DNA from 4 places in the Paenibacillus allorhizosphaerae genome. Region 3 is predicted to be linked to each of the others. Evidence: riboswitches for the same ligand, from Rfam matches in the RefSeq annotation. Region 3 holds a riboswitch; each other region holds the start of a gene.

Region 1 (7,490 bases), on a different contig from region 3:
CTTTAATTTCAATTCTATTGTTATCAACCTGGCGTCCGAAGAATTAAGCAATCCAAATGGTGTGGAGTTAGTAAGAACAAACACAAAAATTTATTTAAATGATGAGGATACATTGCTTGGTACTGTGTTTATGACGAATCCAGGGTCTAACAAAATGAGTAAACACAAGGATTGGAAATTATTTATCAAAGGTGAAAAAGATATGGATTTCATAACGGTGAGGATTCACCTGATACTACGATGCGGAGTCGGGTCTGTCAATAATTTTGTGTAAACTCTTTTGCAGCCATTTCCCCGAGGGGAAAAAATCCGAAATTATCTCAAGTGTTGTCCCACCCTGTCTGGAAAAAATACGGAGAGCTGAAGCAGCATTTGCCCCCAGTTTTGGACACGTCCTGTCCACTTGAGTGTGACATCCATCGTCGCCAGGAAAAATGCTCTTGCCTTTGGTTACTTTCCGCAGTTGCCGGTGGTAGCTTTCAATGATGTTCGTTGTATAAATGAGCTTACGGATCTCAGGCGGATACTTGAAAAATGTCGCCAACTCATCCCAGTTCTTACGCCAGGATTGTATGATCAGTGGATACTTGGCTCCCCAGATTTCTTCAAACCGGTCCAATTCGACGAGGGCTGCTTCTTCGGTTGCAGCCTTGTAAATCGTTTTTAATCAGTCGTGACCTTTTTCAAATCTTTGTATGATACATAGCGGGTCGAATTGCGAATCTGATGGATAATACATTTCTGAATCTCCGTTTGAGGATAGCAGGCCGCGATGGCCTGGGAAAGCCGGTCAGGTTGTCCACGCAGGTGATCAGAATGTCTTGAACACCGCGGTTTTTCAGTTCGTTGAGCACACTGAGCCAGAACTTGGCCGATTCTTTTTCTCCGATCCACATGCCCAGTACATCTTCGTTCCCATCCAAATCGATGCCGATGACCATGTAGGCTGCCTTGTTGATAATCGCTCCATCCTGCTTCACTTTAAAGTGAATCGCATCCAGAAACACCACCGCGTACACGCCTTGTAGCGGCCTATTTTGCCATTCTTTAATGAACGATCTTGTTCGTGACATTGGAGATCAGAGTTGGAGAGACCTCGATGCCGTAGATATTCTGCAAGTGATCCTGGATCTCCCGAGTGCTCACCCCCTTAGCGTACAAGGCTACGATTTTGATCTTCGATCCCGGTTACATTGGATTGATGCTTCTTAACTACCAGCGGCTCAAATTCGCCCAAACGGTCGCGAGGCACTGCAATTTCTTGTTCGCCGTATTCGCTGGTGACCGTTTTCTTGCTTTTACCGTTCCGGCTGTTCGTGGTTGTTTTCGTCTTCGTGTCATGTTTTGTATAGCCTAGATGCGTATCCATCTCGGCCTCTAGCATTTCCTGCAGCGTCTCTGCAAATGAGTCCTTCAAGGCATTCTGTGCATCTTGGGCTGTTACCAAGTTATTTTCCTTAATAAATGCTCGCAATTGCTATTTCGTCCAGAGTCCCATCTGTTCTCCCCAACCTTTCATCTATTTCCATTTTAATAGATTTGGGAGTTTACACAAACTATTTTACAGACTCGCGGAGTTTAATATAAGTCGTAAGAACAGCGCATGAGTTAGTGGGTTTTTCTAAACCTCGTCTTGAGTTTAAGCGTATCCGGTAAGACTTAGCCGCACAGTTGCAAGCATGATGTTCGAACCAAACTACATGCACCCATTTGTCACCAATTAAAATTGGTGTGGAAAAGGGTAACGAAAGTCGTTTAGGCCCTTGTTAAATCTACGTGCAGCAGCTCCGTGAACAAGGAATTAATTGGGAGGGCGGTAAAAATTGGTGTTAGTATTTCACCCGAAATTAACATGGATTTACATTGAGGTGTATGTATTTCGCGGTTTTTAACAACATATATCCTCTTTGGGTGCATGTATGATCATGGTGTAAACCTATCTCCTTCACATGAACCCATACATATTTCTCTGGGAACATGTGTCCAGTAATGAGCCTTTTTTGGTACTATTGGTGTTAAATATGGTGTAAATACCAGTGTAATATTGCTGTAAAAAATTTGGTGTAAAACTGGTGATATGTTGGTGTAAAACTGGTGAAAAAACCTCTCCTAAACTAACAAAACGAGCCTAAGTGAACGTAATACGAAAGCCAAAAAACCAGTAAAACCAAGGATTCAGCAGACTATAACAGTTTCTATAAATCTCGTTTTTTGACCCGCATACAGAGAAACCACACGAATTCGAAAAGAGTACATGTGGTCCCTACCCTAAAATAAAACCGCTTAACATGATTATTATAGCTACTTAAAGTAAAGATTATACATAAGAGGAAATGAGGTGCCGCGGCACCTCATTCTTTACTGAGGAATTTTTGAGTCATACATATTACGCCCCCCACCGATCAATTCCAGCAAATGTACGATTCTAAACCCCTTCAATAGGAGAACAGTTCCTGCTGTGAGAAACCAAATCTAGTTGCAGGCTCTCGTACTCATGACCAATCTCAGACCGTATATCCAAAATAATGTCTTTCCTAGACATACCATCCGTCAAGAGCTATATGTTGTAAAAGCCGGGTCGCAGCGTTGCGCAGATCATTCAGATTTTCGAATGGGAAGGTCGCATCCAGCCCGGCGAAATCAAGCGCAACACCCTTTAGGAGAGATTAGCCCAGCGCGGTTACAGTACGCGACATATGCGCATGTACGCCGAATCTGGAGTCGCCGCTCGTAGGTTTCAATAACGTTACCACAATCGTCTGTGGCATTCGGATCTGAAATACGGTCCGTATCTGCCCATCGGCCTCGCCGGCACCCTCCCCCCCGTATAATCTAACGTAAAAATAAATAAATAATTTTGCCAAATAAAGAAGGATATTGTTTTGATTTGTCGAATCAATTAGGACTGAATACCCAAGACTTAGGATTTTTTCTAGAAAACAAGTGAACTGAAAAAAGGCAAACCTCGCCGAAAGGGAGGGACGCAAAGCCACGGGCCTAAACTCTGAGTTCAGGAGTACGGTAGCCGGGTTGCCAGGATTGGCTTGTTTTTTGCTGTTTAATTTTAGAAAAGGGAGAAGATAACAGTTGTTATTATTGAAAAAAGTAAAGTGGTTGTGTAATATCTCTGCTTGTTTGTCGTTGCTTCTGTTGTTCCAACTTATAGTGCCGTTGGCACTGCCGGGTTTGGGCAAACAGAACTATGTTCACGCAAATGGATCAGCGGATACAATTCCTCCTTCCGCTCCGCAAAATTTGTATGCGTCACAAGTTACAGGCAGCTCAGTTACATTAAATTGGAATATCGCTGCAGATAATCAAGGTGTTGTGACTTATGCGGTATACCGTAACAATCTGCAGATCGCTACAGTAGGAAACAATGTTTACCAAACGGGAAAAGTATACTACGTCGACTCGGGGCTAACTTCGGGAACTGCATACAAATATGAGGTTTTGGCGGCGGACCAATCGGGCAATACATCTGCTAAAAGTGATCCTCTGTATGTCACGACGTCAGCAGTTATGCCATTGGGGCCTACATCCCAGCAGGGCAGTGGGCTCAGAGCAGAATATTTTAACAGCGACGATTTCTCCGATCGAAAGATTATACGACTGGATGACCAAGTGGACTTCAATTGGGGAGGACATTCTCCTGATCCGGCATTGGACAAGGGTGCTTTTACTATACGATGGAGCGGAAAAATACAACCGAAATATTCAGAAAAGTACACCTTATATACAGAAGCACATGGTGGGGTTCGTATGTGGGTGGGCCAACAATTGCTGATCGATAATTGGGACGGTCAGGGGATGATAAAAGACAGTGCCGTAATATCTTTAACTGCCGGACAATTATACGACATCAAGCTGGAATATAAAGATAACCAGGGAGCCGCCAAAATCACGCTGCTATGGTCCAGCACGAGTCAACCAAAAGAAGTTATTCCAAAGAGCCAGCTATATCCACCCATTGTTCCTGGTGTTCCAACGAATGTGCAGTACTCATCCAATAGCAGCTCCATTACAATAACATGGGACGCAGTTCCGGGAGTGACAGGATATGACGTCGAGGTAGACGGACAGATTGTTGATAACGCATCGGGATTAATCTATGTGCATCAACCCCTTGCCGCGAAATCAACACATTCCTATCGCGTGCGGGCGAAAGTTCCTGAAATTACGGGAGATTGGAGCCCTATTGTGAACGCAACAACACGAGGTATTGTCCCTGCCAATTTTCAAGCGAATGCAGTCGATCGGGTAGTGACCGTAACTTGGGACTCTGTACCCGGTGCTTTAGGATACGAGCTTGAGGTGGATGGAAGTATCATCGATCTTGGGACAGCCACGAAATACGAGCATGTCGATTTGAAGCCTAATACTACGCATTCATACAGGGTACGTGCTAAAAATAACGATTGGTCAATATTTTTAACGGTCATTATACCCCCAATGGTTTCGACACCCGGACAGGGTAGTGGGCTTAGGGCAGAATATTTTAACAGCGACGATTTCTCCGATCGAAAGATTATACGACTGGATGACCAAGTGAACTTCAATTGGGGAGGACATTCTCCTGATCCGGCTTTGGACAAGAGTGCTTTTACTATACGATGGAGCGGAAAAATACAACCGAAATATTCGGAAAAGTACACTTTATATACAGAAGCACATGGCGGGGTTCGTTTGTGGGTGGGCCAACAATTGTTGATCGATAATTGGGACGGTCACGGGATGGTAAAAGACAGTACTGTAATTTCTTTTACTGCCGGACAATTGTACGACATTAAGCTGGAATACAAAGATAACCAGGGAGCCGCCAAAATCACGCTGCTATGGTCCAGCCCGAGTCAACTTAAAGAAGTTATTCCAAAAAGTCAGCTGTATCCACCCTTTATTCCCGGGGTTCCGACGAATGTGCAGTACTCGTCTAACAGTAAGTCCATTACGATAACATGGGATGCAGTTCCGGGAGCGGCAGGATATGACGTCGAGGTAGACGGACAGATTGTCGATATCACTTCGGGATTAACTTATGTTCACCAGCCGCTTGCCGCCAATTCAACTCATACATATCGCGTGCGGGCGAAAGTTCCTGAAATTACGGGAGATTGGAGCCCTGTTTTGAACGCAATAACGCGAGGCGGTGTCCCTGCCAATTTTCAAGCGAACGCAATCGATCGGACAGTAACCGTAACTTGGGATACTGTACCCGGTGCTCTAGGATACGAGCTTGAGGTGGATGGGAGTATCATCGATCTTGGGACAGCCACGAAATACGAGCATGCCGATTTAATGGCCGATACTACGCATTCATACAGGGTACGCGCTAGAAATGAACAAGGAGTAGGCGATTGGACAAGCCTCATTAGCCTCACTGTTCAGTCTGAAGTACCGACGAACCTGAAGGCTGCCAGTACGGCGAGAAGCATAACCCTATCTTGGGACAGAGTTCCCGGGGCCTTGAACTACGAGATCGAAGCGGATAATACAGTCATTGCAAATGTAACGGAAACCGTCTTTACCCACTATCAATTGGAGCCGAATACAGGACATAGTTATAGAGTGAGAGCCACTCTGCCTGGAGGGCCGAGACCTTGGAGTCCGGTCATCTATAAATCGACTTTACCGGAAGCGGGGCATGGGACGGGGCTGAAAGGAGAATATTTTGAACAGACAACGTTGACAGACCTAAAGCATACCCGTGTTGATAGTCAAGTCGAATTTGATTGGAATCATAATTCTCCTGCCCCCGGCGTTCGAGGTGACGAATTCTCTGTAAGATGGACCGGACAGATCGAACCGCTCTATTCTGAAACCTATACGCTTATCACCGAAGCGCACGGGGGAGCGAGGCTCTGGGTTAACGAAAATCTAATAATTGATGATTGGGAGGCACATAATTCTAGCGTTAAGCAGGTGGCCATCCCATTCGAAGCCGGGAAACGATACGATATACGGCTTGAATACCGCGAGACAAACGGTACTTCACGTGTCCAATTATCTTGGAAGAGCGCATCACAACCACTGGGCGTCGTACCGAAATCACTTTTGTATCCAATCGGCGTACCACAACAGGTCGGTACTTCTTCTACGGAAACGACCGTCACGGTTCAATGGAACCCTGTCTCTTATGCCGCCGGATATGATGTGGAGATCGACGGAACCACCGTTGTCAGTGTGATTGATCCGAACTTCGTGCACCAAGAGGTTATGCCTGGAACGTTGCATAATTACCGAATAAGGGCAACGAACGGAATGGTTATTGGCGAATGGAGCTCTTCCGTATCCGAAATTACAAAACTCGGGCGCACGACTATCCTGGAGATTACACCAACGGAAACTACACTCGATGTATCGTGGGATACCGTATATGGGGCTACCGGTTACGACATTGAAGTAGACGGAGTAATCGTAAACAATGACAGCCGCACAACCTATCTTCACGAGCCGCTTCTTTCAGGCACCGAACATAGCTACCGGGTCAGAGCCAAAACGGCATATCGAATCGGGGATTGGTCGGAATGGGGCAGGAAATGGACGTTGCCCGGATTGCCCGAGGGCATTATAGCCACAGCTATAAGCACTTCTGTGACGGTGGAATGGCTGCCCGTAAGAGGGGCTACCGGTTACGACATCGAGACAGCCGGAACGATTATAGATAACGGGAATGTAACCAGCTACCAGGAGACGGATCTGAACCCGAATACGCAGCATGTTTATAAAATCAGAGCGAAAAATAGCAGCGGTGTTGGCAAATGGAGTTCTGTCATTGCAAAGTCTACGCTAACGGGGACTCCTGCGAATCTGCATGGGGAGGCGACGGAAACCTCCATTCAGCTATACTGGGATGCCGTTGCCGGAGCCACTGGATATGAGCTTCAAATCGACGGAACGACGATTCAGGCTGTGGATAGCGCAAAATATATCCATAACGGACTGCAGCCCAATGAGACGCACCGTTATAGCGTAAGATCGAAAAACGCGGAAGGCACCAGTCCATGGAGTCCATCGATCGAGCTGACCACGCTCCCGGCGATCCCGACCGGATTTCACGCCACAGCTGATACGCTAAGCATTCAAGTAGCATGGGATCAGGTACAAGGTGCCACAGGATATGACATAGAAGTGGATGGAGCTGTAATTTCGACCGGAACGATGAATGCGTACGTACACGCGGGGCTTGTGTCGAATTCCGAGCATACATACCGGGTTCGCGCAATAACCGCTAAAGCTACAGGGCGCTGGAGCGAGAAGATAACCAAGATTACACGGCTATCCGCTCCAACAAACGTACACGCTTCGACCACCGGTCGAACGATTACACTAACTTGGGACCCCATTGCCGGAGTAAGCGGTTATGAGGTAGAAGCGGACGGAAGTCTTGTCCAAACGGGTCCAACCCCAATGTTTGAGCATAGGGACCTTGCTCCATATACTACGCATCAATATCGCGTCAGGACACAAAGTGCTGGCGGAGCGGGTGATTG
Region 2 (7,490 bases), on a different contig from region 3:
GCTAGAGCGGGATGAGCGCACGGAAGAATCGGATGCTGCGGCAAGCGTCGGAGTGCTCCGAGCGATGATGCCGGGGGAAAATATTAGCCCGATCGGCCAGGAAGTGGCCGAGGGGGAGACACTGCTTCCTGGTGGCCGTAAGATCGGGCCGGGCGAGGCTGCGATATTGGCGACGTTCGGCTACAGCCACGTACCGGTATTCAAGAAACCGAAGGTGGCTATATTCTCCACCGGATTCGAGCTTTTACCGGTAGAAGCGTCGCTTCGGCCCGGTCTCATCCGCAACAGCAACAGCTATATGCTTGCCTGTCAGGTGACGGACGCGGGAGGAGAGCCGACGATCATGCCGGCTCTTCCCGATGATCCGGGGAAGGTGCAGTCGGCGTTGGCCGAAGCCTTGGAGTGGGCGGATGTGCTTATTACGACGGGCGGCGTATCGGTCGGCGACAAAGACGTGCTCGTCGAGTTGTTCGCCCAGTGGGACGGCGAGCTTCATTTCAACAAAATTGAGATGCGCCCCGGCAGCCCGACATCCTTCGGCTGTTGGCAGGGAAAGCCGCTGTTCGCCCTATCGGGCAATCCCGGCGCATCGTATGTAGGCTTCGAGCTGCTTGCGAGACCGTATCTGCGCGCGGCTCTGGGCTCCTCCGATCCGCTGCCGCAGATCAGTTCGGCCTGCTTGGACGCGGATTACCGCAAAGGATCCGCGTATCCGCGCTATGTGCGAGGAACGAGCCGGGTGGAGCAGGGGATGGTAAAGGTCAAACCGGCCGGGCGGGACCAATCAAGCATTATGATCTCGATCAAAGATGCGGATTGTTTGATCTTGATTCCCGCAGGCGGACAAGGAGCCCAGGCAGGCGCTCTTGTAACCACGATCAGCCTGATGGAGAAATAAAAACAATTGCGCCGGCTCCAATCACATAGAGCAAAAAAATACCCCCGACGGGCGTCCAACGCCTGTCGGGGGATTTTCGTTGCCATTAGATGACAAATGCACGGGAAACGATTACCAGCAGAATGAAGAGAACCAGAATCACACCTGTAGTTGTAAAACCGCCAACTGCGCTCATGTAACATCCCCCTTTCAGAAGATCTGTTAAATTATATGAGCGAGTGACTGCTGCGGATTGGACGATAGCCCGGTTTGCAGTAAAAAATACACATGTCTCCTGTCACGAGACGGAAATCAATAGGTGGACCCTCCGTAAAGGAAGCGATGTTCCCACTGGGAACCCGCGATGTTGTCAATCCGAACGCCGCCGGAAGCAGCCGAGTACGTATGCAGTATTTTGCCGTCTCCGAGATAAATACCAACGTGCGTAATCGTTTCTTTCGATTTGTCGATGTTGGCGTAGTTTGACGCATCGTAACCTTTGTAGCTCATAAAGAACAGTAGATCTCCTTTTTGCAGCTGACGCCAGTCGTTTTTCGTTTTACCGACCGACTTGACATAAGCGCCCTGACTGCGTGAATCGCCCGGCAGCAGCTGCTTTATTCCGTCCATATACGCTTGCCGTACGAAATCGGAGCAGTCAAAGGTGCTCGTATCGTTGCGGCTCGAGCCGAACTCATACGGCACGCCCAAATAGATCATGCCCGCATCGATCACTTTTTTCGCGGCAACCGCCGGATCGAGCTGCTTATAAGGTTCGACGTATGTTGTCGTTATGTATTGAGAGCTTGTGCTGACATAGCCGATGACACCGTTGCGATCTTGAACGTTGTACCAGAAATCGTTCGCCTTATTGAGCACGAGCACTTGCTCGCCTTTTTGCAAGTAGCGAATTCTGTCGGCATCCGTGGACGTGCCGGTCCGGAACGATACGGAGCTGACGATGGTCGCGTTCGGAGGCGATTGAAAGAGCGGTTCTTCCTGCTCCTGCGGATCCTCGAACATGGTGCTTATGTATTCGGAGCTCGTACTGACATAGCCGACGACGTCGTTTTTATCTTGCACTTTGTACCAGTAGGCGTTTACTTTCTCCAATATAAGGATGCGCTCGCCGTCTTGGATATATCGAATGCGGGAGGCGTCCGTGGACGGCCCGGTTCGGAATGAAACGGACTTGATGATCTCTCCGTTCGGCTCGGCCGGAACCTTGACATTCGTCAGCTGAATGTAAGTTGGCGAAGAGGAGACATATCCGACTTGGCCGGAGGCATCTTTGACTTGGAGCCAATTGTCATTATAAGTACTGACGATATCCAGCATTTCACCCGCCTGCAAAAAACGGATGCGTGCGCCGGAGGTGGAGGGCTGCTCGCGGAAGTTGACGGATTGGATCACCTTCACTTTTTCGGTGTCGTAGGAAAAGGCAAATGCATGATATGGAATGACCGCTAGCGATACAGCGGCGCTCATCACGAGTGCGATAAGCTTTTTTTTCATTGGCGGAAGCCTCCTGTTGTTGATAAATCTACCTTTCTACCGATAATGATAGCATACGGACGAATCAAGAAAGAGTGGGAAAATATGGGTAATCCCGGATGAATAAATAATGGATGCATGCCCTAAGTACTAAAAAATATCCCTATTAATTTAATTGTTAAATAATCCAGATACCACGGAATTATATTTATGTTGTAATCTATTAGAAGCAAGTACAATGGGATCTTGTTGATTTGATGTTTTGACGCAATATGAGTCTCAGGACACGGACATAAAGACTGCGAGTGAATTGATTTCGCCCCTTGAGAATAAGTGAAATGTTACTTAAGGATTCGTTTTGCGCTAAGGCCGTTTCGATGGTCGCGCGTGGTAATTTTTACGCCGCTTTGGTACAATCGACGAAGAAACTGATGAGGATGGAGGGGGGAACGGCCATGAGCCATTTGCAGCAACAAGAAGTGAACGAGGCGGCATCCGTAGAAATCAGGCCGATTCCGGAGGAGCATTTTCCGGATACATTAAATCTTTGGTCGTTCGCTTTTCAGATGACGTACACTCCGGAAGATATTGAGCGTCGTAAATTGGATATGCGCGATTACGAGCTTTTGGGTGCCTATGTGGAAGACCGGCTTGCCGCGGCTATGAACATTTTGGATCTGAAGACGTGGATCCAGGGAAAAGCGTTCGACATGGGCGGCATTGCCAGTGTGGCGACATGGCCCGAATACCGGCGCGGCGGTCTGGTCAAGAGGCTGCTCGATAATGCGCTGCACTCCATGCGGGACAAGGGACAAACGGTTTCGTTCCTGCATCCGTTTCAATTCGGCTTTTACCGGAGATTCGGCTGGGAGACATACGCAGAGTACAAAACATATGAAATCCCCACCGCGCTTATGCCGAAACTGTCACCGCAACCGGGCCGGATCGTTCGTTCATCGCCAGACGCAGGCTTGCTGAATCCGTTGTATGAAGCCTATGCCTCCCGGTATAACGGCAGTTTGGTTCGAAGCGAGAAATGGTGGAAGGACCGCATATTCGGTAGGAGACAGGGAGAGATTGCCGTTTATTACGATGAAGCGGGACAGCCGGGCGGCTACGTGCATTATCAGGTGAAGGACCGGGTATGCACGGTGCATGAGCTTGTAGCGCTGCATCACGGAGCCCGGCTCGCCTTATGGCGTTTTCTGGCCGATCACGACTCAATGATCGATAAGTTGAAGCTGAACGCGCCTGCGGATGACCGGCTGCCGTTCTTATTGGATAATCCGCGGATCAAACAAGAGCTGGTACCGTATTTCATGGCGCGAATCGTGGATGTCTCCGGATTTTTGGAGAAATATCCTTTCGTCTCCGGAGTGGAAGACTGCGTACGTTTGGAAATCAATGATGCCCAAGCGGCATGGAACAACGGCACGTTTCTGTTGAAAATCGATGAATCCGGAACCGCCAAAGTAGAAACGGGGGGACCGGAGACTGGGGAACATCCTGTGCTCAGCTGCGACATTCAGACGCTGACGGCGATGATGCTGAGCTACCAAAGGCCGGCGTTCCTGCATGAAATCGGCAGACTGCAGGGGCAAGAGGATGCGCTCGACGCGTTAGAACGGCTGATTCCTTGCCGGCAAACGTATTTGCCGGACTTCTTTTAAGCGGCGACATAATTATGTTTTAACCCTCGCTCGATCTGCATCCAGATGCCGGGGGTTTTTTGTTTACTAGTTTCCTGATATTTATTTTTCTGTTTAGAACAAACTATATGAAATATTTTGCCAATTGAAGCAGGATATTGTTTCAATGTGTCGAATTCATAGGTCTACATACCTATGATATAGGACTGTCAGAGAACAAGTGAACTGAAACAACGGCAAACCTCTCGAAAGGGTGGGACGCAAAGCCACGGGCCTAAACTCCAAGAATCGTATCTGGGGTACGGTAGCCGGGTTGCCAGGATTGGCTTGTTTTTTTGCTGCTTATTTTTAGCAACAATTATCCGTGAACCTCACGTACAGCAACTACGATAAGCATACCGACTTGTTTTTGCCAGAGGGACTAGATCCGCAAACGATCAAAGGATGCTATGCACTAAAGCGAGGAGCGTGAAATGGGAACGATGGAAATACGATGGTTTCGAAGGCTCGGTATATTTGGCTTAATAGCAATGGTTTTGACTAGCGGTGCAGTCCCTGCAAGTGCGGAGGGGGCAGGCACTCGCTTGACTTCTGAATCGGATCAGGTGCTGCCCATGCAGCTGTATCATGCGGGAGGTGCGTCGGTGAAACAGCAGCCAGTCTTCCGCTCCAACGGCGAATACGAGTGGAAGTGGATGAATCGAGGGAATGCCGCCGGGCAAAGAAATTTGCTTTCGGATGGAAACGGAACGTTCTACTACTATGATTACAGCAATATCATTCATGCGATCGGTCCGAATAATGAACTCAAGTGGATGTCGGTGCCACTGAAAAATGAGATCGTAAGCATGTGGTTAACCAATAATGGCAATATCATCGTTCGGGCGCAAGTCACGAAATCGACTGTTCACGTGATCGGAAAAGACGAAATACCGGCAAAATCCGATCATGTGCTTCTTTTGAATCGGGATGGTCAGACGCTTCTGGATATTACGTTAATCAACCCGAATGATAATTTTTTATTTTCGATTAATGACCATAACCGGATTGTTCTTTTGACCTTGGAAGGTATTGTAAGTTACGATTTATATGGACATAAACAATGGACTTACAGAGACGAGATCAAAATCAGCAAGGACAAGCTGGGACAAATTTTTACTAATGTAATGAGTTTTGAACTTAAAGCCGGCGGTATGGTAACGCTGTTGACTCGGGAAGGGCAATATATCACGATCGATTCGAAAGGACAACGGGTGTCTGCCGTTAAGGCTGTCCAAAAAACTATAAAAATTGGCGGAACAAATTACATCATGCTGCAAGGCGAAGACGGATTGTATTGGCAAGGGGACAAGCGTTTGACCGAAGAGGAGTTTAGAGCTGAGATTGAAAACCGGCCCCCAAGACCGAAACAGACAGTGCGTACCGTTGTATGGTCCGGTAGAAGCTATTCGAACACATCGGAGGACAATGCTCTGGTCGCCAAGGATCAGGAAGGGAATATATTGTGGACATATTTTACTCCCGATTCACAGTACGGATATCCCACGAATATCGTTTGTAACGAAAACGGAGACGTATATTTTACCGATTTCGGCGGCAATATCTACGGGTTGGATGCTCAGGGGAACGAATTGTTCCGTTTAATTCGCAATAACAAGAGCCTGACCTCAAGCGAACTTGCGGTGACGCCGGACGGCGGGTTACTTGGGAGAACCGGTGAGATCGGAATGTTCCGCATTGGGAAGCGAAGTATCGGGGTGTCGGTCAATGGCGAATCCGTATCGTTTGAACAACAACCGCTGCTGATGAACGGTACGACGATGGTGCCTTTTAGGCCGGTGTTTGAGAAGCTTGGGTTGCACGTGGACTGGAACGAGACTACCCGAACGATCCAAGGGTCGAAAGAGGGGATGGATATTCGGCTGGAGTTGGGTCAAACCGAGGTGACAGTCAATGGAGAGCGTACGGTGTTATCCGCTGCTCCGGAAATCATCAACGGTACGACATACGTTCCGCTACGATTTGTAGGCGAGGCATTGAAGCTTCAAGTGGAGTGGGATGGTATGAACCGGGAAGTGCGAATCGGTTCCCCTGACCAATTGGCGAAACAGGCTGTCGTTCGTTTCATGAAGCATGTAGAACAAGGCGATGATTTTAAAGCAACGGCTGATTTAAGCGACTCAAGCCAATCGATTAATGAGCGTGTGCCAGCACTGGCCCCGTTTTTTAAACGAAAGCAATGGATGAGCGATATTCAATCGATGACCGCCGTTGAAAGTAGTGAAGATACGATCATCGTGAACACGATTCAACGGGATCGGAGCTACAATTTTGAAGAAATACGCGAACAAGTTCAGAATCACTGGTATCAAGTCAAGCGGACCCCGGACGGACAGTGGAAACTGGAGGACGCGGATCTTTTTCAACGCGAAACGATATTTCAGGAGGAACATGAACATGAACATGAAAAGTAAGGATCACGGAAAATCCTTTTTCGATGGATTTAAAGAATGGAGAAAGTTCGATTCGAGCGGTAACTTAAAACGACGAGCAAAGGAATGAGATAAATATGTTCAAAAAACTGTTATCTGTTTTATTAACCGTAAATCTAGTATTTTTTATTATCTTACCTACCGCGTTTGCGGAACAATCGGATCCGGGAATTATACTTTATCTGGATGGAACTAAGATCACGTTTGATGAAAAACCGCAAATCGCGGGTGGGACTACTTTAGTCCAAGTCGCCCCTATTTTCAAATCATTAGGCTTAGAAGTTGAATGGGATCGTGAAACTGAAACCGTTACGGGAAAAACAAAAGATATAAACATTCAGCTTACGATTGGGGAAGCGGAAGCGACGGTCAATGGTGAAAAAAGGAAGCTAGATGCCGCTGCTTGCATAATCAATGGTTATACATTTGTTCCCTTGCGTTTTATAGGCGAATCCACCGGCAGCAACGTCACTTGGGATGAAAAAAGCTCAACTGTTTTTATAACAAGGCCGATTGCCGAGAGTTTCGTGAAAGACCTAAATTTAGACATAAATAAAGAAATGACAAAAGAGGAAGTTAGGAAACAAGAGAAATCCCACTTTATTTACCAAGACCAAAGCGGTCTATTATTTGAGCGAAGTATTAACGGACAAAAAACGTTGTTGTCGTATGATTTTAAAGATAACCAATTGCAGAGCGCAATGTACACAATTTCTGAAAAATATATAAAACATATATCTTATGTTAACGAATATGATCATATAAAAGATATGCTTACCGAGCATTACGGACCTTCCGATTTCGAGTCTGCAAAATGGAACAATGACTTATATCGGAAGGATAAAGGCCAGTGGGAACAGGCGGTAGCTCTGAATCATGTCCGTTTTACTACGTACTGGGACACACGAACCGTGAGTGTCATGTTAACGCTTGATAATTATAAATCCAATAAATCGATAACTCTATATATCAAGTGCA
Region 3 (7,490 bases):
GCGCCGCTGCGAACCGATCGAACGAATGCGTCCAGCGTAAAGCCCTTGCTTTCATAAGGAAGGGCGGGAAGCGGCAGCTGTTCCTTGCTTCCGTCTTTCCGGACAAGCGTCGGCACATCGTCCGTCAGCTCGATAGCGCCCTCGTTGCCTACCAGACGAAAGTTGCCATTCCATGGCGTTAACGTCCCGGTGTCTTCCAGGCTGCCGAAATAATGAACGTTCACCTCGCCGGGAAAGCGGAAAAACGCGCCGTTCACCATGTTCCCCTCACACCAGCTCCAAGACGGACGAAACCCGCTCGCACATACGGCGATCGGGTCCGTACCAAGCAAATAGCGCATTAAGTCAAAATGGTGAACGCTTACATCCGTAAACAAAAAATCGGACGATTGGACGCGCCACGTCCCTTGCCTTGGATTGTGCATCCGCCGGAAAGTCCAATCGACGTAGGCGATCTTTCCGATGACGCCGCTCGTGAGTCCGTCCTTCACCGCCTGAATTTCCGGGGTCCAGCGGTAGTTTTGATTTACCGTTACTTGTTTGCCGTACCGGGGCCGCTTCTCATATAGCGTCATCGCTTCCTCGAAGGAGTAGGATAACGGCTTCTCGGTCAGTACATGCAGTCCTGCCTCCAACGCAAACAGCGCAATCTCGATATGCGTCCTGGGCGGGGTGACGATCAATACCGCATCGGCGGCAACCGATCGGATCGCTTCGCGGTAATCTTGATACGCCGGCAGCGCGTCGTGCTCCAGAATGCTTTTCGCTTCAGCCAAGTTGCTTTCCGACACATCGACTACGGCCGCCATCTCCGCATCCGGATTGGCTTTCACCGTTCGAAGCCAAGAACGGCCAAAGCCGCCGACGCCAATTTGAATGATTTTCAATTTGCTCATGTCGCCAACCTTTCCTAAGCCAATTCTGCTATGTATACGCACGGCTTGATTTTACATCGGTCGGTGTCTCGGCTCCATGGCGGATATATCCTTTATTTTGTATATAATTATCTTTTTGAAGAGAACCGGGTTCGGTGGATGATGGATCATCGTTTGATTCGCGGTAATTACGGGTTCTGGTTCCAACTCGATTCAAGCGTGGGTGGCCTGAACCCACTTTCTTCTGTAGTTTGCATAATGCGTTTTGCAGAGGCCTCTCGCTTGCGAAGGAGAATGACAGCCGGTCATGATGCATTCCGCTTTCGTACCGCTTCGATTGATCAAAGAAACGGACGGATCTTTATGTCTTAACCAGCGCTGATAATGCGTATTGCACAAACCGCGTGATCTGCTCATTCGTCCGCAACCGTCTACGATGCAAGCTATTTCTTTTGTCCTCATGACAAAACCCCCTTGTAATATATACGATACAAATTGTATCTACCAAGTTATAAAAAAAGCGCCTCCTTATACGATCGTTCATGCTGCTTAAATCCATGCTGTGAGATCGTCGAAAATGCAATCGCTTCATTCATATTACATTAATTTTACATCCGTCTCTCTGCTTTTTACAATGGCTGTTGACGCGAATCTTCATAAAAAAATAATAAAATTTTACTGTTCGATTATTTAAATTTGCATTAATTTGTAATAAATGTAAATTACGGCGCGAGATTTTTCAGGTCCGTCAAATGAATCGCAAACTCCCGTTCGATGGCATCGATCCGGACTTTCAGTTCTTGTCCCCATTCTTCATCGCAGACCACGGATGCTGCATACGCGCAGTTATACAGTTCCCCGAGCTTTCGGGCAAACAGCGCATTCGCCTGAAGACATATCGACAGTTCGTGATGCTCCTCTGTCGTCAACTCTCTGGTTTGATGATACGTCCAAAGTTCCGCCATCCGATAATGAAAAGGCTGCATCTTTTCCCACGCTCCCCGGATAAAATGATTACCTTCCCATTGTTGACCGTTTTACGGAGAGTTAGACGCGGCATGGAGATTTTCATCGGGATTCCGCCTATCGAATCATTGTAAACTCGCACTCGTCGCGCAAAAACAATCTGCCCCCGACATTAACGAAGATCGGATTGAAACTTTCGAGCCCGCCGATGAATCCGTATTGTTCCATCATCTCATGCTTGACGAATACGGGCGATTGTGCCAAAAACGCGGCTTCGAAGTCGTAGTCGGTTTTCATGCGTTTCTTCATGTCGTTCACCCCATGTTTAGGATGCGGACCGATTCCCATTTTCATCCGTTCATATAAAAATAATGATTACCTGCGGTGTCACATTGCCGGCAACGGCTGCATATAATGTTTTGGTTGAACAAGTTGATGTTGGAGGGATTCCGGTGGTTGTTACAGAGGAGCTTTGTGAAAAAGAATTGGTTATGCACAAGCTGCACGACATGGGGTTGGATCAGATCGCCAATTGGATTCATGCTTTACCCGAGGACAAGTGGAAGACGCTGTTCATGCTTTACTGGCCTACGCTTGTTAAAAAATGCGGCATTGAGGCATAAGTTTTCGTCCTACATAGCTGCATAATGGTGGAAGAAAACCCTTGACCCTTCAAGGGTTTTCACATGATTAGAGCCAATTTTGGAAAAAATTTGAATTTAACTTTGAACCGCGTTGATAGACGTATTCCGTACAAGAATCTCATTCTTACGAAGCAGCATTTCGAATGTCTTGGCCGGGAGCGGCTTGCCGAATAAAAAGCCCTGCACCTCATCGCAGCCGTACCGTCTGAGATATTCGTACTGCTCGACCGTTTCCACTCCCTCGGCAATGACATTGAGTCCCAGGCTGCGGCATAAGGAAATGATCGTATTCGCTATGACCGCATTCGGTATTTGCTGGACGAATCGCCGATCGATTTTGAGCGCATGTACATCGAACTGCATCAAATAATTCAAAGAAGAGTAGCCTGTCCCGAAATCGTCGATCGAAATATGGATGCCCAAGCTGCGAAGTTCCCGCAATTTCACGATGTTCGTATGTTCCGACCGCATCAAGCCGCTTTCCGTTATTTCAATCTCCAGCCATTCCGGGCTCAGACGGGTTTGTGCGATCACTTCCTTGATCATCGGAATGAAATCATCCTGCTGCAGCTGTCTGGACGAACAATTGACCGCGACGCGCACCGGGGGCAATCCTTGGTCCTGCCAAGCTTTGTTTTGCCGGCAAGCCTCTCTTAACACCCATTTGCCGAGTGGAATAATAAAGCCGGTCTCCTCCGCAAGCGGTATAAATTCGAGCGGAGAGATGGTGCCGCTCTCCGGATGATCCCAGCGGATCAACGCCTCGACGCATTGAATTTTACTCGTCCCCGTATGATACCGGGGTTGGTAATGCAGCACGAATTCATTTTCCCTGAGCGCGCGGTTGAAGTCGCTGACCATCATGAAATTTTTATATATTTTTTCGCTCATTTTCGGCTCGTACAAACCGTAATCCTTTTTGCCCCTTGATTTAACCTGACACATCGCGATATCCGCATGTTGAATTAAATCCTCCGCCCGGCCGCCATGGTCCGGAAACAGGCTGATCCCGATGCTCGCGCTGATGTGGAACAAATGCCCGGCGTAATAAAGCGGTTCTTCCATAATGCGCAGCAGCTGTTTGCAAAGCAACTCCGCCTCTTCTATTCGGTCGATCCGGGAGAGCACCGCAAATTCGTCCCCGTCCATTCGAGCGAGCACCTTCGTTTGCGGCAGTGCCTCCCGGATTTTACGGGAAACGACCTGCAATACCCGATCTCCCATTTCATGGCCGAACGTATCGTTGATCGGTTTAAACCAGTCCAATCCCAAAAAAAGGACGCCGACTTTGGAACGCTCCGACTCAGCCGCCGTCAATGCCTGCTCCAGCCGTTCAATGAAATAACGCCGGTTGGGAAGGCTGGTCAAAGGATCCAGATAGGCAAGACGTTCCATCTTTAGGCCGGCATGATATTTCTCTATAATTTCTCCGAGCAAAAATGACAGCATCTCGACCACTTTTACATTTTCTTTGTTCGGCGTACACACGTGTCTGGAGTATACGGCGAATGTGCCAAGCACCTTATTCGACGCGGATAATACCGGCAACGACCAGCAGGACCTTATGTCGAGCCGTCGCGCTATATCCCTCCACGGACGGCAGGCGGGATCGGACCATAAATTCGATACGATCACCGTTTTTTTGTGCCATGCCGCCGATCCGCACGCCCCTCTTCCCGGGCCGATCTTCACAACGTCGATGGATCGGCTGTATTCACCCGGCAGACTCGGTGCGGCGGCCAGCTGCAGCATCTCCCCGGTTTCATCCACCAGATGAATGGAACAAATCTTGTCTGCAAATATCGTTTCTACGATTCTGATCAGCTTATGTAATATGTCGGATAAAGGCCGTCCGTTCACCATCATTTCCAATACTTCTTGGTGGCCCTTTATCATGAGTCGGCATCCTCCTGTCCGTTTATTTGGATGTTCATCGCTGACGATCCTTCGTCATCGGTCTGCTTTTCGTCAATATCCCTCCCACGAGAAATAAAAAAAATCCAGTCCGAATAAGACTGGATTTGATCGTAGCGATCCCTTCCTAATTCGGCAACCCGGCTGTCGTAGCGATCCCGCTTTAGACCCGCAGCTTTGCGTCCCCACTTTTCAATGGGTTTGCCCTTTGTCGTTAGAACATTTCAAAGAAACGATCAGTAGTTATATTGACCTAGTCGCTTAGATTCATATGCATCACTTATTATACACTTACATAATTCGACAGTAAATATAAAATTTTGCGTTTTTTTGCTCCTCTTATGCCGGATCCGCCGGAAACCGCAGGCCGATTTGCTTTCTCGCCTCATCCATGATTTCCATCGCCGTCAAGGAGACGGCATGAGAGTTCATAGTAGATTCGACGCAGCCTTTTTGCAGTAACCCGATAAATTCCCTCACCTCATGCGACATTGCGTTGGTAGTGTCTGGTTCCACTACACTCTCGACCCTTCCGTCTTTATAGCGAATATGGACATGGCCCGGATCATTGATTTTATCGATCACCATCGTTCCTTCCTCACCCTGGATTTCGGCAGGCAAATCTGAATTTGAAATTTTCGAGTGCATGACGACGGCCTCCATGTCCCGGTACTTTAGAATCAGACTTCCTTCCCCGTCCACTCCGGAGTCCAGAAGGATGCCGCTCGCCTGAATCCGCTCCGGTTTCCCGAACAAAGCCGCCATAGGATAAATGCAATAAATTCCGAGATCCATCAAGGAGCCGTTGGATAATTCTGGATTGAACGCGTTCAGTACTTTTCCTTGCTTGTAAGCGTCGTACCGGGACGAATATTTGCAATAGCTCGCAACATAGCGCCGCACGCGTCCGATTTTCGGCAAGTGGTCGCGGATCGCCTGAAACTGGGGAACCGTCGTAGACTTTAAAGCCTCCATGAGCAGAACACGGTTGTTTACGGCAGCCGCGATCATGTCCTGCACTTCGCGTGCATTGGAAGCGAACGGTTTTTCACACAGTACGTGCTTCCCGCGATTCATGCAGATGATCGCCTGCTTCGCATGAAAAGCGTTAGGGCTGGCGATATATACGGCGTCCAGCTCATGACTTTCTGCCATGCGCTCCAGATCCGTAAAACGGTGCGGAATATCCCATGCCTCCCCGAATGCGCGAGCCTTCTCCTCCGTGCGCGAGTAGACGGCGGTCAGTGCAAAGTGTTCCGACTCGCGAGCCGCTTCAATAAATTTCTCAGTAATCCAGTTCGTTCCGATAACCCCAAACCGTATCATTGGCAATCCCCCATCTCTAAATTGAAAAACACCCCTTGTATGGCAGCGGAATACTCTCACTTTACCAAACGAAGAGATGTTTTTCATGTCGGAACGAAGAAGCTTTCGCTTCCCCATTCCGACAGTTCGGTTGCTGTGCTATGATGCACCGACGCAAATAGCTGCCAGCGCTTGTGCCTGCGTTCGGTTACTTTTTGCCCGCTTTCAACTCGGTCCACAAGCGGTCGTATACTTTAGCCTGCTCGCCGGTGTCCTTGATCCACTCCGTTTGCTTGAGCTGATCGGCGGTCAAGTTCAGCATCGGGATGCTGCGGAATTCTTTGCTGTGCAGCGCTTGCGCTTTCTCGTTCGGATCGCTGTAGCCGATCGACTCGTAGTTTTTGGCGCTCACTTCCGGCTCGAACATGTAGTTGATGAATTTTTCGGCGAGCGACTTATTTTTCGCCCCTTTCGGGATCGCGTAATTATCCGCGAAGATGAGCGCGCCCTCCTTCGGAACGACGAATCCGAGATCGATGTTTTTTCCTTCGCTGACGATTTTGGCCGCATCTCCGGACCAGACCGTACCGATCCAAGCTTCCTCGGCGATAAATTTTTGCTTGATGTTATCGGTATCGAAGGCGAGCACGTTCGGCAGCAAATTTTTCAGATCGGCAACGGCCGCTTGCAGCTGCTTTTCATCTTTCGTGCTGTTGGAGAACCCGTTCTTTTTCAGCCCCATGCCGATGACTTCCTTTTGGTCGTCCAGCAGGATGACTTTGCCTTTATACTGCGGCTTCCACAGATCGGCCCAGCTTTGAACCGGATCTTTGACGAACTTTTTGTTGTATGCGATGCCGGTTACGCCCGACGTGTAAACCAGCGAATACTTGTTGCCGGGATCGAAGGGCAGGTTTTGCATGTTCGCGGCGATGTTTTTCGCATTGGGGATATTGTCCTTATTCAGCTCTTCGAGCAGCCCGAGCTTGATCATCGTCGCCACCATGTAATCGGAAGGCTGGATCAGGTCGTACTTGGAACCCCCTGCCTGCAGCTTCGCAAGCAGTTCTTCGTTGTTCGAAAACGTATCGTAGCGCACTTTGACGTTAAATTTTTTCTCAAACTCTTTCAATACTTCCTCGTCGAAATTGTCCGCCCAGCTGTAAATGCGCAGCTCCTCCTTTAAAGAACAGCCGGAAAATACGGTGAGCGCGAGCAGCAGGCAGACCAGCAAACTTGCGTAACGTTTCATCGCATGAAGACCCCTTTCCTTGGACTAAAATATTATGATCTCCGCCGGATTCGTTCCGCAAGGGTGACGGAGCCTATCGTAAACGCAATCAGCAGCGTACACAACGCATTGATTTCGGGGGAAATCCCCCTTTTCACCAAACCGTAAATGTAGAGCGGCAGCGTCGTCGAGCCCGGACCGGACACGAAGAAGCTGATCATGAAATCATCGAGCGATAAAGTAAAGGCAAGCAGCGCCCCCGCGGCAATCGCGGGCATAATGACCGGCAGCGTCACATGCCGGAACGTCTGCCACGGCCCGGCCCCGAGATCGCTGGCCGCTTCTTCGTATACGCTGCTCGTTCCTTGCAGCCGCGCGGAGACGACGGCGTACACGAACGACAAGCTGAACGTCACATGCGCAATGATCATCGTCCCGGCTCCGAGCGGAATGAGCAGCTGGCTGAACATGCCGAGCAGCGAGATGCCCATCACGATGTCCGGCACGACGACCGGGAGCAGCAGCAGCGCGCGAGCCGCTTGTTCGCCCTTCATC
Region 4 (7,490 bases), on a different contig from region 3:
GTTCCGTCACGATGACCGCCGTTGCCAGGCCCAATCCGGTCCGGTACGGGACGAAGTCATTAAGGCTAACATACGATTTCACCGGAAAAAAAGGCAGCTCGAACGCCTATGTCAACTTCTTGGATCAAACCGGCACGGCCGGCCGCGAAATCGAAGGCAAGCCTTACCGAATCGGCTTATGGGTATATGGGGATTCGAAAAATCATATGCTGCGATTGGGCGTTGCCGACGGCGCCGGAACGAACCGGATTTTCAACATGACCGAGCCCGGCGGGCTGAATTGGACCGGTTGGAAATATGTTGCCGCCGACGTGCCGGCAAACACGATATACCCGCTAAAGGTGCGTTATGTCGTCGTGAATGAAACCGACGAAACGAATAAAGGCAGCGGTGTTGTTTATTACGATAATTTGCGGGCCGAATATATGGATTTAGGCGAGGATGTGGACGGACCGTCGTTCGATCATCCGGTTCCGGCGCCGGACACGGAAGTGCGTTCGCTTCGCCCGGTCATCTCCGTCGGAGTGAAGGATGCAGGAAGCGGTGTCGATCCCGCCTCCATTCATGTCACCGTTGACGGTACGGCACTGGAGCACACCTTCGATGCGTCCGCTGGCATTATTCGTGCCGTTCCTGCATCGGATTTGGCGGAAGGGCAGCACACCGTGAAAGTGGAAGCGGCCGATCTTGCAGGAACGTATGCTGTTCCTCCGGCCGCGTGGAACTTCCGCGTTAAAGCTCCGGATACGGAGCCGCCGAGCTGGCCCGGCGGGACCGGGCTTTCCGTTACGGAAGCGACGTATCATTCGCTTCAGCTGAGTTGGAATGCAGCAGCGGACAACGAAGGCGTACAGCAGTACCGCATTTTCCAGAACGGGGTTTCCGTCGGAACGGTTACCGCTTCCGCGTATGCCCCGCTCGTCTGGAAGGCGGAAGGTTTGATCGGTAACACCGTGTACCGGTACCAGATCGAAGCTTCCGACGCTGCAGGCAACACGGCGCGTACCGAGCTGCTTGAAGCGGTAACGGCCAAAGATGCTGCCGCGCCGGCCATGCCTTCCGACATACGCGTCACTGCGCTGAGCGGTCACGAGCTCTTGATTTCGTTTACCCCGCCGGGGGATCCGGATTATACTGGCATGCGGATCAACGTCGTGCGCTACGGCAGTGCGGGCGGCAAGGATGGAGCGGGACAGGCGCTGTTCGCGCCGGCAGGTACGGCAGCGGTTCGTACGGGAGTGCTGATGCACGGCCAATACGAGGTCATTTTGCAGGCTCAGGATACGAGCGGTAACGTTTCAGCTCCCGTCACGTTGAATGTGAAGCTGAACGAGGGGGAAGGACGGTAGGCCCTTTTCTGCCGCTTCAGATCTTTTGGGAGTCCGCCGTATCTTCCGGATTTCCCGAAGCATTAACCGCATGCATCTTTTTACAATAACGAACTAGGAAAAACAAAACGGCCTTAGTCCAATGCAATTCAGGACCAAGGCCGCTTTATTTTTTGTACTGTCCGCTTGACGAGGTTCAGTTCACATCGTCTTGGAACAGGTGCGCATTTTCGTTTTCGCGATTATGGCTCGTCGATATATTCGTCTTGGTCGGCGAACGCATCGGCCGGCGCATCGATTTGCCCGAGATCCGCAACGGCACAGTTGTCGTTTGTCAGTGCGTTTTCTTCCTGCTTCGATGTTTCCGCGTGCTCGTCATTATATTTGGCCATGGAAGCACCTCCTTTCGAAAGGTTAGTTTTCCCAAGGCGCGTTATTTTTATTTCAGCCCCGGAACACCTAAATATTCACGTATAAATACTTTAGTGGCCGAAGAGAGCAGCCGGTTTTTCAAAAATGCAATGCCGATTTTGCGGGCGGGAATCGGTTCGGCCAGACGGATTTCCTTCAGCTTGCCGGTATCGAGCTCGCTTTGCACGAATTGCCGTGTCACAAACGAAATGCCAAGTCCGGCTTTGGCGAATTCGACGAGCAGATCGACGCTGGCCAGCTCAATTTCCGGCTCGAGCAGAACGCCGTGGGACCTGGCCATGTCCTCGACAAATTTGCGGGAGCTGCTTGTTTTCGTGAACAGGATGAGCGGATGGGAGACAAGTTCGGAGAGCTTCAGCACGTTATCGGTCAAATGAAAAAAACGCGGACCCGCAACGAAACGGTCCTGCACTTCGATCGTTTCCATGACGACCAGCGCGGGGTCTTCGACCGGCATTCGGACGATGCCGAAATCGATGCGGTCTTCTTTGATCAAACGAATGATTTCGGGCGTTGTCCCGTGCGCAACATCGATCCGCAGCCGCGGGTGCTCGCTGCAAAAACGGCCTAGATGCGGCAGCAAGTAATGTTTGCATAACGAATCGCTGCTGCCTAGACGCAGCTCGCCGCGCATGAGCTGATGCATTTCCGCGATATGCCGTTCCGCCGATTCGATGGAACGGAACGCTTTGTCCACCTGCAGCATCAGCAGACTCCCTTCCTCCGTCAGCTTGACCCCTTTTGAACCGCGGTGAAATAACGCAACGCCGAGCTCCGTTTCCAGCTGTTTAATCGCGTGGCTGACGCTGGGCTGGGTAATGAACAGCCGTTCCGCCGCGCGTGATAAGTTGAGTTCTTTTGCCGTCCAGTAAAAGACTCGGTACAATTCCAGGTTGTTGATCATGCTATTACCTCCATCTATATCAGCTATGCAAAATATCGATTTCATAAATAGCAGCTTCGTCTATTATAATCGGTTGTAAAGCAAATGAACATCTATAAGCAATGGGATTGAAGGAGGAGGATTTGCATGGTTATTCAAAACAACAAATCGATTGATGAATTGTCGGTTCAAACGATCCGCATGCTCGCCGTCGACGCGGTCAATCGCGCCGGCTCCGGGCATCCCGGCATGCCCATGGGCGCAGCGCCGATGGCTTATACGTTGTGGTCCCGGTACATGACGCACAGCCCGAGTCATCCGGACTGGATCAACCGCGACCGTTTCGTCCTGTCCGCCGGTCACGGGTCCATGCTGCTGTACAGCCTGCTGCACTTGTTCGGATATGATTTGCCGCTTGACGAACTGAAGCGGTTTCGCCAGTGGGGGAGCAGAACGCCGGGCCATCCGGAATTCGGCCATACGCCGGGCGTGGACGCGACAACCGGTCCGCTCGGGCAAGGCTTCGGCATGGCGGTCGGGATGGCGATGGCCGAGGCGCATATGGCGGCTGTGTACAACCGGGATCATTACCCGGTGATCGATCATTTCACGTATGCGATTTGCGGCGACGGCGATATGATGGAAGGCGTAACCGGGGAATCCGCTTCGCTCGCCGGGCATTTAAAGCTCGGCAAGCTGATTGTGCTGTACGATTCGAATGACATTTCGCTCGATGGCGACCTGAACGTGTCCTTTTCGGAAAATGTGCTGATGCGGTTTGCCAGTTACGGCTGGCATACGCTGCGAGTGGAGGACGGCAACGATCTTGAAACGATCGGCCAAGCTTTGTCCGAAGCGCAAGCGGACCCGCGTCCTACGCTTATTGAAGTGAAGACGGTCATCGGCTACGGCAGTCCGAACAAGAGCGGCAAAGCGGGAGAGCATGGGTCGCACGGCGTTCCACTCGGTCATGAGGAGACATTGTTGACGAAACGGTTTTTCGACTGGCCGGCCGAGCCGGAATTTTTCGTTCCCGAGGAAGCGAAGCCTCATTTTGCCGCATTGAAGCTAGCGGGCGACCACAAGGAAACGGCATGGCGCAAGATGATGCAAAGCTACCGCGAGGCGTATCCGGAGCTTGCCGCGCAGTTCGATACGGCGGCCGCCGGCCAATTGCCCGAAGGCTGGGATTCGGCGCTGCCGTTATACGGCCCCAGCGATCCGCCTGTGGCGACGAGATCAGTGTCGGAACGTGCGATCAATGCCATTGCCGGGACGGTGCCGTTCCTGATCGGCGGCGCGGCGGATTTGGAGACGTCTGTAAAAACGAACATCAAGGCATCGCATCGGTTTGCGGCTCCGGATTACAGCGGGCGCAATGTGTTTTTCGGCGTACGGGAATTCGCGATGGGCGCGGCCTTGAACGGCATGCTGCTCCATCGAGGAGTCCGTCCGTTTTGCGCTACGTTCTTCGTGTTTTCCGATTATTTGCGCCCGGCGATCCGCCTTGCCTCGCTGATGCGGCTTCCAGCCGTCTACGTGTTCACGCATGACAGCATCGCCGTTGGGGAGGACGGCCCTACGCATGAGCCGGTGGAGCAGCTGGCTGCGCTCCGCGCCATTCCGGGCATCACGGTGCTCCGTCCGGCGGATGCCAATGAGACGATAGCCGCATGGAAGTTCGCGGTAGCGCAAAGCGACGGGCCATGCGCTCTTATTTTAACGCGGCAGGCGCTGCCGATATTGCTGGGCACGGCGGAGCTGGCGCCGGCAGGCATCGCGCAAGGCGCTTATGTTTTGTCAGAGGGGGAGCGGTCCGTTCCGGATGCGCTGGTCATTGCCACCGGTTCGGAGGTGCAGCTGGCTTTGGAAGCGCAGCAAAGGCTGCGCGAACGCGGCATTCACGTACGTGTCATTAGCATGCCCAGTTGGGAGCGGTTCGAGAAGCAGCCCGAGGCGTACAAGCGCGCGGTTCTTCCGCCGGAGGTGCCGATCCGGCTTACGTTGGAGATGGGGTCGACGCAAGGATGGCGGGAATATGCAGGCGATCGGGGAGCGATGATGGGGATCGATCGGTTCGGCGCTTCGGCCCCGGCTTCCGTATTGATCAAGGAATACGGCTTCACAGCAGAAGAAGTCGTACGTCGGGTCGAGCTTTTGTTGAAATGATGCGGCCCTAGGCCTGACGCTTCATGAACTTTCAGCGAGACTTTCATCCGTGTCATGTGAAAAAAAGAATAATATGGACAGCTCGCTCATATTCATAGAGTAACAGCGACTACATTGAAAATGAGAGATACCCTATGGAGCGAAATATGTTTTCCGAGCTGCTTCACGATTTGTTTAAAATCTTCCTATTCCAACTGTATATCATAGTGTTCAAGCATGCCCCGTGGATACATCTGCCGATGGTCAAGGAGATCATGTTTGTATATTCTTTGATTTTTTTCGGCGTCTTTTTTGTATCACTTTATTCTCCTGTCCGGAAAGCGGAGGAAGCAAATTCCGGTGTCAGTCAGGAAGCAGCTTGATGGGGGAATGCGTTACCGTCCGATCCAAACAAGAAAGACAGCCACATTTTTGTGGCTGTCTTTCTTGTTTGATTCATTATACTGCGGCAGGCTGTTGCTCGCTTGCTTGTTCCTGAAGCCATTGGGACATCACCTTCAGCGAATCGCGCAATTCGATCAGCTGCCGTTCGGATGCTTGACGCATCGTCGATTGCAATTGCTGCGAAAGCTCTTCCCCTAAAATATCGGTTAAATTGTTTTGCATTTCCACTGTTGAAATGGTTTCGTAACGTTTGTTCATCATCTACCGCCTCCTCGAATGATGTTCAAGATGATGCAGCCGGAAAGTTGATACTAGCGTGACTCTCCTATACGCGAAAGGAAGGCATAGACATACGGGCCTATATCTTTCGGCAGCTGGCTGACATTGTGCAATGACACTGTAGTCCCTTTAGCTTTGCGTCCCTGACTTTCATCAGGTTTGCCGTTTATCGAGATAACCGTAACGTGACCCCATTATACCACAAGACCCATCAAAAATCGAGTTTATTAGACAGTGTAGTTCTAATTACATAGGCATTAAGTACTTATTTCCGGAGCGGCTTCAGCGGCTCTATCGGTGGAAGCATTCAACAGCCGAACGATGTCGCTTAGCGTCTTGATCGAATAGTAAGGCTGCACGCTAAGGGAAGAGATATCCATCTCGCGATGATTGACCCATACCCCTTTGATTCCCAACGCTTGAGGCGCCTCGATTTCCCATTTGAAGTTATCTCCGATTATCCATGTTTCGCTTGGGTGCACCCCCAATCGACTCATGGCCATGTGATAAATCCCGGGTTCCGGTTTGCCGATACCGCATTCTTCTTCGATGAAAATATCGTCGAAGTAGGGGGACAGCTGGAATCGATCGATTTTGCTTCGTTGGCCATGCGAGCTCCCATTCGTAATGAGCGCCAGTTTCATCCCGAGCGCACGTATGTATTCCAGTGTCTCGACCGCGCCCGGAAACAGCGTAATCGCCGCATCGCGCGAACGGCCGTACTCGTCAGCAATTCGATGAAGAAGAGATGCTTCTTCTTGAACAGGAAGACCGGCATCGGTCAGAGCCGTCTCGACAATATGCCTCCTTGTTTCATTCATCTGCAGCCGCCCCGTACGGTGCCTGTCCGCATCGCTCCAGTACCACTGCGCTTGCTTTTTGATCGCCTTAACCGCATCGTCTATAGCTGCTTCCGACCACGCAGGAAAGTGATTCATACATGCGTTTTTCCAGCAAACATCCAGATCGACGCCGTAATCAAATGAAATAATCGTATCGTCCAGGTCCAGTAATATCGCTTTGGGCAGCAAGACTGTCCACCTCCGGAGATGAATTCACAGGTTCTTCCATTATTATAAACGAACCGGACCGCTACGTCTGTATATTGCCAAAACACGTTATGATATAATGTGAGACAGCGATTCCAAGTTGAAGCAAGCAGGTGACCTTATGAAGGATGGAAAGGCAATGACATGTCCCCTCTGCGGACGCGATAACGATTGCGGCAATGTTGCAGGCAAACCGCACGGAACATGCTGGTGCAGCAAACAAAATTTCCCGAAATCAATATTCGAGCTCGTGAAGCCGGAGCAGTTGGGGAAATCCTGCATATGCAAGACGTGTCTCGAGCGTTTTAAGGATAGAAACGGGGTTGCGACCGGCGACAGTGGGGGGAGCCGATGAGTAATTTACATCGAATTTTATGGATCGACGGACAAATCCGCTCGCTGCGCTATCCGAACGTCAAAGCGATTGCCGAGCGATTCGAAATCTCGATCCGCCAAGCGTCCCGGGATTTGAGCTATTTGCGGGATACGCTGGGCGCTCCGCTTCAATACTCTCACAAGCATCAAGGCTACCGCTACGACCAACCCACCTATGCGCTGCCTTCCGTTTTCCTGACGGAAGAGCAGAAACAATCCCTGGTTTACTTATCGATGCAATACAAGCAATCCGGTGAAAAGCATGAAGCTCACATCGCGGAAATATTATCAAGACTGGCATTAGACGAACAACGAAGCAGCTCTGTGCAAGCGGTGCTCCCGTATCCGCGAAAAATTCGGTTTACCGCCGAAGCGGCGCAGCTGTACAAAAAGCTGCATGAGGCGGCGGAACGATATAACAAGGTGCGCATTAGTGATAAGGAGCCGGATATGCTGCCGCTACTGCTGAGCCCGTACAAGCTGTTCGCGTATAAGGGAACCGACTATGTTCTCGGCTATGTTGAGCCGCATCATGAAATTCGCCTGTTTCCGCTCGAGCAGTTGCAGGACGCTGTAGTCACCGATCAGACG

The links. A riboswitch is a leader RNA that binds a small molecule or an ion and turns the genes downstream of it on or off. The one in region 3 is predicted to bind cyclic di-GMP.
Region 1: another riboswitch for cyclic di-GMP. It lies ahead of ACFQI7_RS32660 (PA14 domain-containing protein); the one in region 3 lies ahead of ACFQI7_RS25380 (bifunctional diguanylate cyclase/phosphodiesterase).
Region 2: another riboswitch for cyclic di-GMP. It lies ahead of ACFQI7_RS27210 (copper amine oxidase N-terminal domain-containing protein); the one in region 3 lies ahead of ACFQI7_RS25380 (bifunctional diguanylate cyclase/phosphodiesterase).
Region 4: another riboswitch for cyclic di-GMP. It lies ahead of ACFQI7_RS03465 (hypothetical protein); the one in region 3 lies ahead of ACFQI7_RS25380 (bifunctional diguanylate cyclase/phosphodiesterase).

Annotation. Positions count from the first base shown of each region.
Region 1 is NZ_JBHSRV010000017.1:62,227-69,716, reverse strand. It holds partial or broken gene ACFQI7_RS32665 (IS256 family transposase) at 316-1,474, opposite strand; partial or broken gene ACFQI7_RS37945 (transposase) at 2,574-2,813, shown strand; cyclic di-GMP riboswitch class I at 2,948-3,038, shown strand; gene ACFQI7_RS32660 (PA14 domain-containing protein) at 3,166-7,490, shown strand, end outside.
Region 2 is NZ_JBHSRV010000009.1:191,302-198,791, reverse strand. It holds gene ACFQI7_RS27230 (molybdopterin molybdotransferase MoeA) at 1-898, shown strand, start outside; gene ACFQI7_RS27225 (YjcZ family sporulation protein) at 984-1,073, opposite strand; gene ACFQI7_RS27220 (C40 family peptidase) at 1,190-2,392, opposite strand; gene ACFQI7_RS27215 (GNAT family N-acetyltransferase) at 2,827-4,041, shown strand; cyclic di-GMP riboswitch class I at 4,246-4,341, shown strand; gene ACFQI7_RS27210 (copper amine oxidase N-terminal domain-containing protein) at 4,605-6,494, shown strand; gene ACFQI7_RS27205 (copper amine oxidase N-terminal domain-containing protein) at 6,590-7,490, shown strand, end outside.
Region 3 is NZ_JBHSRV010000008.1:117,449-124,938, forward strand. It holds gene ACFQI7_RS25355 (Gfo/Idh/MocA family protein) at 1-896, opposite strand, end outside; gene ACFQI7_RS25360 (hypothetical protein) at 1,089-1,337, opposite strand; gene ACFQI7_RS25365 (DUF7667 family protein) at 1,598-1,861, opposite strand; gene ACFQI7_RS25370 (hypothetical protein) at 1,959-2,150, opposite strand; gene ACFQI7_RS25375 (hypothetical protein) at 2,294-2,464, shown strand; gene ACFQI7_RS25380 (bifunctional diguanylate cyclase/phosphodiesterase) at 2,561-4,381, opposite strand; cyclic di-GMP riboswitch class I at 4,531-4,615, opposite strand; gene ACFQI7_RS25385 (Gfo/Idh/MocA family protein) at 4,739-5,725, opposite strand; gene ACFQI7_RS25390 (polyamine ABC transporter substrate-binding protein) at 5,913-6,956, opposite strand; gene ACFQI7_RS25395 (ABC transporter permease) at 6,989-7,490, opposite strand, start outside.
Region 4 is NZ_JBHSRV010000001.1:824,445-831,934, reverse strand. It holds gene ACFQI7_RS03485 (phosphodiester glycosidase family protein) at 1-1,349, shown strand, start outside; gene ACFQI7_RS03480 (hypothetical protein) at 1,571-1,720, opposite strand; gene ACFQI7_RS03475 (LysR family transcriptional regulator) at 1,768-2,664, opposite strand; gene tkt (transketolase) at 2,791-4,812, shown strand; gene ACFQI7_RS03465 (hypothetical protein) at 5,251-5,457, opposite strand; cyclic di-GMP riboswitch class I at 5,563-5,649, opposite strand; gene ACFQI7_RS03460 (HAD family hydrolase) at 5,733-6,506, opposite strand; gene ACFQI7_RS03455 (cysteine-rich CWC family protein) at 6,646-6,879, shown strand; gene ACFQI7_RS03450 (helix-turn-helix transcriptional regulator) at 6,876-7,490, shown strand, end outside.